DNA from 4 places in the Paenibacillus sp. P4_E11 genome. Region 1 is predicted to be linked to each of the others. Evidence: riboswitches for the same ligand, from Rfam matches in the RefSeq annotation. Region 1 holds a riboswitch; each other region holds the start of a gene.

Region 1 (2,201 bases):
GAGAGGCCCCGATAAACATCAGAATAATGATGAAGAACTGGGTGGCCTGCCGCATAGCACCGATATCAACCGTATTTGCACCAGCCGTACGTGGAGTGACCGATTGGAACAAGGCTCCCCATATTTTCCCCATCCAGTTCAAAGGCCCAAGTGTCATCGGATTCGAATACTCGAAGACGTAGACGACCACGGTTCCAAGAACTATTAACACGGAAGTGGCGCTCAATACAACCTTGGAATGAAGCGACAGCTTACGCATTTTCCGATAATCGATCAAGTCTGACAAAACAATGAAGCCAATCCCACCTAGAATAATGAGCAATATCGTCACGAGGTTCACGACCGGATCGTCCACATACATCGTCAGGCTGCGGAAGCCTCCGAACAGGTCGAAGCCCGCATTGTTAAACATCGCAACAGCATGAAACGCCCCGAAGTAGGCCGCCTTACCGATGCTCATATCAAATGACCAACGAATCGTATAAATAAGAGCCGCAGTCAGCTCAATTGAGACGGAGTATATAATAACTTTGCGGATCAGACGCACGATGCCTTCCATGCTTCCCTGGTTCATAGCCTCTTGCAAGATGAGCCGTTCCTTCAAGGATATCCGCTTCCGCAGCACTATCGCGAACAGCGTAGACATTGTCATGAAGCCAAGTCCCCCAACTTGAATGAGGAGCATAATGACAACTTGGCCGAATACGCTAAAATAAGTTCCCGTGTCTGCAACAACAAGCCCTGTAACACATGTAGCCGAAGTTGAGGTGAATAAGGCATCGATGAAATCAAGCCCCAGGCCGCTCTTGGAGGAGATGGGTAGCGACAATAACACACCACCCAACAGTATGATAAATCCGAAACCGAGCGCCAATATTTGCGGAGGAGTCAGTTGGTAAAACTTCTTGGCCACACTCAAACCATGTCACCTCATCGTTAATTTAACGTTATTATGGGTCTTCGAATGCGAACGTTCCATTATGTGGGCAACAGAAAAAAGGCACTGGAATCCCAACGCCCTTAAAGGTCTGGTTCCCTGTCATAGCCTACGAAGTTAGCTGACGGATTCGGATGGCAGGCCACCCTATTCACCTTCCGTTTCACTTACACGGCTGGCAAAATTCACCCCTACTTAATGGTTCCCCCGTTTTCGCTTGGAAATTCGGCTTTTTGTTCAATTGATTCGTATTATAAGCCTGTTGGATTCGTTTGTACAAAGTCATTTTTAGCTGAAATACGGCTTAGAAAGCGTTAACACTGACAAATTGGCGCAGCTAGGCCCTAGTTTTCATGGGTTAGCCTGAACTATTGAGCGGTTACTTCGATTTTAGCCAGAACTGATCTACCCGCCTAAAGAAGTTGGTTTTCATCCCCATCTATGATAACTTGAAAAATATCCCTACGAGTAGCAAAAAGAGAAAGGTGAATGCCCATGCGTCCCTACCTGTTGCGTTTCAGATGGTTCACGTTAGCTGTGATTGGCATCCTATTATTTGTATTGTCGAACTGGGGGGCTTCCAGCAGCGATCGCGATGGCTCCAGATTATCCGCCGAAGCAGACAAAGTAATAAGCAAGCAAGCGGTGATTGAAGCCGCCGAGTCTTGGGTCAAGCAGCAAAAGGGGATGACAGGTTCGCTCAGCCATAATCCCGTATCCTTTCAGTCTGATCCATTGGTTAGCGGGTATTTACTCAAAAATAAGCTCGTTACGGATTACGCGCATCGATACATACAGACTTATCCGGTGGAATATTGGCAAGTGGAGTTGAAGAATAGCTTCGGAACGGCCTACTTACTGGACTTGGACATGGTTCAGGGGAACGTGCTGGGATGGCGTGTGAATCATAAAGAACCGGCACCTTCCAAGGAAGAAGGACAGCGCATCGCCGAAACGTACTTAGCGAATACGCAAAAGCTGGGGAAGCCGTATTCGGTCGTCGGCCCGGATTCCAAACATCCGAATCGGTTCAAATTCTCGTATCCGGAAGAGAAAATCGGAGAAGCCCATCTCGTGGTCGAGGTTGAAGTACGAGGAACCGAAGTGACCGCCTACCATGCGGCCTTTCAAGTTCCTTCCTCGTATGCGGCATGGCTGGATGAGCAGGATAGTGCATCTGGCAATATGTCACGGTGGAGCCTGATATTGACTGGAATCATGGCGCTAGCCGCCATTTTCTATGCCATTCGATACCGCAAGAAGA
Region 2 (2,201 bases), on a different contig from region 1:
TTCTTAATGGCTGTTGCCCGCCGATTCGGATTTCTCCCTGTTGGGGTTGTAACAGCCCGAGCAGATGTTTGATCGTCGTACTTTTGCCAGCCCCGTTTAAACCGATCAAGCCGATCATTTCTCCAGGATTTACTGTAAAAGAGAGATCATGTAAAATTGGCTTATTGCTGAAGTAACCACCATATAGTTTTTCCACTTGCAAAATCGGTAACATAGCAAACCTCCGGTTCATCTGATACTTTTATCCTAACATTTTCAAAGATTGCAAGCACATTTTTACCTATTTTTGTGCCGATGTTACCCAACTTTTACGTAAACAAGCGTGTGGGGGAGTTTGAGAGAGCAATATTGGCAAAAAAGTGTGATTAATCACACAAAACTCGTGGATTTGTCTGTTTTTACATACTCCGCTCGCTTTACAGCTTTGGAGGAACATCGTAAACTAACCTTCATAATAACTTAACTTCATATTGCTATCAATTTCCAATCGCTGAGTTTTCAGAAATGAAAAACGGGGGAACCAAACAGGGTTACATTGGGGTGAATTTCGCTAGTGAGACTACAACTCTTACAGTAGCGAATAGGGCGACTCTCGCGTCCGAATCCGTCAGCTAACCTCGTAAGCGTGAAGAGAGAGGCACTTTGTCGGGGGCCTATGCTTGTTTTTGATGTAGCATGGTTCGTACAGCCGAGAAGAGTCCCTCTTCTGCGGCTTTTTTAATGCCATATTCCGGCAAAGCGTTAAAGCGCTAAAGAAAATTCTTTTCTTCACTAAGGGATATTGGGACCACGACCCTCATACACATTGGAGGGGGGCGGTTGCCCAAAATCAAACAAGTGGAGGAGAGACGGCACTAACAATAAACTATAGTCGCGTCAAATCCGATCATGCGTAACACTCGACGGCGGGGCTTAAGGAGGACCGAAGAAGTGGGAGGTATTCACCAAGGAGAACCCCATGTAAAACGATCATCCAGCATGACCTTCGCATTGCGATGGAAGCGTGAAAACTTGCGTTTGATTTCAGGTATCGCTTTGTTTTCAATCGCTATGACTTTCATGTTCACGGTGTTGTTGTACGGTACGGCTACCAAGAGCGTATCCGTAGTAGTGAATGGACAAGAAACCGTTGTGAGTACGAAGCAATGGGTCCTGCAACGCCTACTGGATGAACTGGCCATTCCGGTTGGAGAATATGACCGATTATCCCTGCCTTTAGAGGCGAAGTTGAAGAACGGGGATAAAGTCGTGGTCGATCATGCTCTACCGGTGCAATTGATGGCTGATGGGAAGACGGAATTAAAGTACACGACAGGAAGAACGGTTGCTGCAGTATTGCAGGACTTGGATGTATCCGTAGGAGAACTGGATAAAGTGTCTCCTGCGCAGGATACGGGCATTAGCGGGAATGATGTCATTCAAGTGGTCAGAGTGAATAAAGTATTAGAGGATCAGACGGAAGCCATACCATTTGACACCGTGAAACAAAACGATCCGAACTTGCTGAAAGGCAAGGAGCAAACCGTTACAGAAGGCCAAGATGGCGTTCTTGCCAAGAAGATCGAAAAAACGTTCGAGGATGGCGTCCTTGTGGCTGAGAATGTAGTCGATATGAAAGTATCTGCGGAAAGTGTCAATAAAGTCGTAGCACTGGGCACCAAAAACCCCGTAGTTGTGTTGTCTGCATCCACGCCTAATATCGAAGAAGTGACGAAGTCAGGCGTGACGTTCGGGTATAAGCAGATCTTGAACAACGTATCGCTGACTGCGTATACCATTGATGCTAGTTCTACAGGCAAAACCAGCGAGCATCCCCAATACGGATTAACCTTCTCCGGGACGCGTGTGACCGAAGGCCGTACGATTGCGGTAGATCCCAAAGTGATTCCAATTGGATGGTGGGTCTACATCGAGGGTATCGGCTTGCGACGTGCGGAAGACACCGGTAGCGGCATCAAGGGAAACATTATCGATGTATTCTTCGACAACCCGGATTATGCCAAACGATTTGGTGTGAAACGCGGTTACAAGGTTTACGTTATCGGCAAGGATAAACCGGCTTCGAGTTGATAGACATCTCCCTGAGCCAGAGCTGACCCCGCGAAAAATGCGTCAGCTCTGCTCTGGGATTGATCATTCCCTTCGAGTTCGGGTATAGTGTACAATAGAAGCTCATGCAGGAGAAGAAGAGGACAACCGCC
Region 3 (2,201 bases), on a different contig from region 1:
TGACGGCTTTCGAACGACCACTTCGCAATATTTTCTACTAATCGTACTGTGGATCTATCAATTCGCTTGGGGACTGCTGCTGCTATCGTTCGTCAAATCCATCGTCGTGCCCTTAATGCATCGATATCCAAGCGGGCACCTATCCAGTTCTGCGACACAGCTATTCTTGACCGAGGGCGAATTCCAACTAACGAAAACCGATATTAGCCACCCTTATATTTGGACCTTATGTGGACTGATCCTGGCGAGGATGATTCTTACACCCATGATTAACGCAGGCATTTTCTACTCTATTCATCATACGCACCTGAATGCTGGCTACCGTTTCTTCAAAGGGGTGAAAGAACTCAGCGGTATGTTCGCGCTCTATTATTTGTTCCAGATCGCCCTGACTGCCGCCCCACTCTATTGGCTCTATCCGATTGCGCAGAAGGCACTGAGCACCCAATCGTCCTACGAATCACTCGCACTCTCTCTGCTGCCTTGGCTAGTCGGGATGTTCGTATACGGTTATCTCATCCATCTGATCTTCCTCTACTTAATGCTTGGCAAGACGATCCAGGCCCCTGCTCTCGAAACGATTGGTGTTTTCATACGCCGTCTGCCTGTAGTCCTGATCATCGCTGGTGTGCTGCTGACACTTTCCGCCGTGCTGACTGCCCTGACCTTATCGGCATCCTTAATGTGGGCTGGCCTCTCTGCCTTGATCCTGCATCAAGTGTTCCACATCCTGAAGATGTTGTTCAAGCTGTGGGCCGTTTCGACGCAATACCACTATTTTACAGAAAATAACGTCACATAGTTCGGTTTTTGACACGATTAGCCCAAAATCCGCTAAGGATTTCGGGCTTTTTTCTTGTTTTCGCATTTTTTTCGCAGAGGAAGGAGGATTTTGCCAGACAAAGGCGAATACATAAACCTGGTATAAAAAAACAATCGATATTTGCCGAATTCCCGATTTCCGGGAAACGGGGGATCCAATCTGGGTGAATTGATCTCGCTTCAAAGTGATCATAGGGAACCTTCAACCGAACCCTCAGCTAACCTCGTAGGCACTGGAAGGAGCTTGTCGTTTTGAAAAAGGTTTTTTTGTTTTTCGCAAGTCTTGTTATTCTACTAAGTTTCCACCTTGGTAGCGCTTCCGCATCAACGGTCCTCGAATCGACGGTGGACGAGCTGGTCGGCACGAAGTATAAGTACGGCGGAGTTTCCCCGGAAACTGGCTTCGATTGCTCCGGCTTCACGATGTTCGTGTTCGCCAAATTCGGTTTCGAGCTGGCACATCAATCCAAAGCCCAGAACAAGGAAGGCTATTGGATTGCGAAAGAGGATCTGAGACAAGGAGACCTCGTGTTCTTCAACACCGATGGCTCCGGCATCTCCCATGTAGGTATCTACTTGGGTAATGACGAGTTCGTACATTCAGCTACGGACAAAGGTATTGTGAAAAACAAGCTCAGCGAGAAATACTACGTCAAGACGTATGTATCCGCTCGGCGGTTCCTCACAGATGACACTTACAACCAGTTAACCGCAGAAGTGAGCAAGTGAACCACCCTTTGATGATCCAAGCTTAACCCCACAACAAGCCCGGTACGACGCGGAACTATCCGCCGTGCCGGGCTTGTATTCATGATCGGCTAGTGCTGGAGCTGCGTTCGCACCCAGGTCTGGAATCCCAGCGTAGCAGGACTCAGCTTCTCTCCCTTTCGCCGACATAGACGAATTGAATTCGTCAGCTTCATCTCAGGGACATGGACTTGCGCCACCGCCCCTTCAGCTAAGGCCATCTTCACCTCTAGGGCGGAGACGAACATGGCTCCATAACCTGCAGCTACCGCACGAATAATCTCATACAGCCCATTGAATGTCAGGCCGATCTTCAGCGTAAGCCCCTGCTCCCGGCACAATCCCTCCAGCATATCGCGGGCTGAGCTCCCTACCTCACGGACGATGAACGGTTGTTGCAGCATCGTACCCAGCGTCACGCTCTGGTCGGCCAGCGGATGGTCTCGAGGCACAACGAAGATCATCTCGTCGTCCAACAACAGCTCACTCTCCAGCTCTTGCGGTATCCCCCCTCCTCCACCTATAAAAGCTAACTCCGCCTTGTACGTGAGCAACTGCCGAATGGCCTCCTGACTGTTGCAAGAGTTCACCAGGATATCCAGATCAGGATTGCGCAATTTGTAGCCAGCCGT
Region 4 (2,201 bases), on a different contig from region 1:
TTGGTCAATTATCGGCTTCGACTGTCGTCCATACCGGGCAGTTCAAAGAAGTCGGTGGTGCACTGGGAGCGGCCAACTTTGCGCTGGATCGGCATATGACGTTTTCCTACTTCTCCTATATGCAGAGCAACAGCGCCAGCCGCTAAGCATGTGTTCGGGATAAAACAGAAGATGCTGATGCACAATAAAAAAAGCTCCTATCGGAGCAATTCGGTGAAGCGGGTTCGTCTTTAGCGGTAACTTTTTATGCCGAATCAGGATGCAACCTCTCGATGTTTATACTTTCTGATTCTGTAAAAAAAACCGTTGACTAGAAATCGTCAACGGTTCAGTTTACATTACTTCTTATTAACCTGTGAATTCTTGAACCCATTCGCCGTTGTAGAAGGCAACGCCAATCTTAGTGAAGTTCCCGTTAAGGATGTTCTGACGGTGTCCCGCACTGTTCATCCAGGCAGTCATAACTTCCTGAGGCGTACGTTGGCCCTTGGCAATGTTCTCACCCGCATAACGGAATGAAATGTTATAAGTTTTCATCATGTCGAATGGAGATCCGAATGTAGGCGAAGTGTGATCGAAATAGTTCTTGTTATACATATCCTTCGCTTTATCCATAGCCATATTCGTCAAAGCGGCATCACTTGTAAGAGGTTTAAGCCCAGCTTTGGCACGCTCCTGATTAACAAGCGACACGACTTGATTCGCAAAAGAACTTTCCGTTCCTGTCGACGGTGTGCTTGGCGTCGGTGTTGGCTTTACTGGTGTTGGTGTAGGCGTTGGTTTTACTGGTGTTGGTGTAGGTTTAACTGGTGCTGGCGTCGGTGTTGGTGTCACCGGAGTCGGCGTTGGTGCAGGTGTTACAGTTGTTGGTAATTCCGGGAACTTGATGTTCATCCCTGGAAACAGCTGCTCCAATTGCTTCGACAAGTCGAATTTACCATTCAGGAAATCGTTAAGATCTACTTTCTGTAAGCTATAATAACATTGAACTTGATTCCCTGTAGGTGTCGTCCCATTAGTCAAGGTTGCTGCGGATGCTGCTCCAGCTCCTGCTGTGCCGCCGATAACACCCAATGCCAATACCCCTGCCAATAGCTGCTTGTTCAACTTCTTCAAAAACTCCACTCTCCTTTTCGGCCTGCGAGGTTAGCTGACGGATTCGGGTCAAAGAGTAATCACCCGGCCACATAGTGGCTTCACCCCAAAGTTGGTTCCCCCGTGCTTCTACTAGCTTCGGCCTTTGTTGTTTGGTGCCCGTTCATTGTAGCATGGTTATATACACGAATTCATGCCGCAAAGTCTGGCAACAAAACCGGATTGTGGAACATTTGAATGCTACCGATACGTCTTAATGAAGTCAACAGCTTTCCTAATATCGATCTCCGGTTGGTCGCCAACTTCACGTTCGATCGTCAAATATCCTTTATATCCGATGTCCGTCAACGCTTGGAAATAAGCTTTGAAGTCCACTTTCCCTTCACCCAACGGCACTTCGCGGAAGATTTCGCCGGAACGCACCATCTCAGCAATTTTGCCGTGATCCATCGGCTCATAGCCTAATGCGCCATAGATTTCGCGTGGATCGACTTCCTTGTAGCGAACGCCATCCTTCACGTGCGTGTGCACGATATAATCCTTCAATGTGTATACACCTTGTACCGGATCGTCCCCTGTCACCATGACCATATTGGCTGGGTCGAAGTTGACCGATACGCCTCTGCTGCTCAACGTGTCGAGGAAACCTTTCAGATGCTCAGCTGTCTCAGGTCCGGTCTCAATCGCGAAAAAACCGCCCATGCTGCTCGCATATTGGCTCAATTCTTCACATGATTGCTGCATGGCAGCGAAGACAGCCCCATTCTTATCCGAAGGCACAATCCCAATGTGTGTCGTCACAATGTTCGTACCCAGATCTTGCGCGAGATCGAGAATGCGTTTGGACTTCTCGACTTTGGCTGGATTAGCGGCGATATCCTGGAAACCGTGTCCACCAAGATCACCGCATAGTGCAGATATTTCCAAACCGAGCGAATCTATGTAAGCTTTCAGTTCTTTTCGTTGAGCAGGCGACAGATTGGCGGGATCCATCTCTCCGCTGACGGCATAGATTTGAACACCTTCTGCGCCAACATCCTTGGCCTTCTTCAACCCTTCTCTGACTCCGATGCCAAAGCTGTCGACGATGACTCCAATTTTGTTAG

Evidence for each region. Region 1 has a riboswitch for cyclic di-AMP ahead of AC1DWB_RS09510 (TrkH family potassium uptake protein). Riboswitches for the same ligand answer to the same signal wherever they lie in the genome.
Region 2: another riboswitch for cyclic di-AMP. It lies ahead of AC1DWB_RS14035 (G5 domain-containing protein); the one in region 1 lies ahead of AC1DWB_RS09510 (TrkH family potassium uptake protein).
Region 3: another riboswitch for cyclic di-AMP. It lies ahead of AC1DWB_RS17960 (C40 family peptidase); the one in region 1 lies ahead of AC1DWB_RS09510 (TrkH family potassium uptake protein).
Region 4: another riboswitch for cyclic di-AMP. It lies ahead of AC1DWB_RS10240 (CAP domain-containing protein); the one in region 1 lies ahead of AC1DWB_RS09510 (TrkH family potassium uptake protein).

The regions. Positions count from the first base shown of each region.
Region 1 covers NZ_JBFUIX010000017.1:53,751-55,951, reverse strand. The annotation lists gene AC1DWB_RS09510 (TrkH family potassium uptake protein) at 1-919, opposite strand, end outside; cyclic di-AMP (ydaO/yuaA leader) riboswitch at 1,030-1,178, opposite strand; gene AC1DWB_RS09505 (CPBP family intramembrane glutamic endopeptidase) at 1,433-2,201, shown strand, end outside.
Region 2 covers NZ_JBFUIX010000031.1:14,597-16,797, forward strand. The annotation lists gene AC1DWB_RS14030 (ABC transporter ATP-binding protein) at 1-214, opposite strand, end outside; cyclic di-AMP (ydaO/yuaA leader) riboswitch at 479-642, shown strand; gene AC1DWB_RS14035 (G5 domain-containing protein) at 931-2,070, shown strand.
Region 3 covers NZ_JBFUIX010000046.1:17,808-20,008, reverse strand. The annotation lists gene AC1DWB_RS17965 (hypothetical protein) at 1-802, shown strand, start outside; cyclic di-AMP (ydaO/yuaA leader) riboswitch at 935-1,070, shown strand; gene AC1DWB_RS17960 (C40 family peptidase) at 1,075-1,551, shown strand; gene AC1DWB_RS17955 (LysR family transcriptional regulator) at 1,641-2,201, opposite strand, start outside.
Region 4 covers NZ_JBFUIX010000019.1:62,685-64,885, reverse strand. The annotation lists gene AC1DWB_RS10245 (ROK family transcriptional regulator) at 1-146, shown strand, start outside; gene AC1DWB_RS10240 (CAP domain-containing protein) at 349-1,125, opposite strand; cyclic di-AMP (ydaO/yuaA leader) riboswitch at 1,121-1,249, opposite strand; gene AC1DWB_RS10235 (sugar phosphate isomerase/epimerase family protein) at 1,336-2,201, opposite strand, start outside.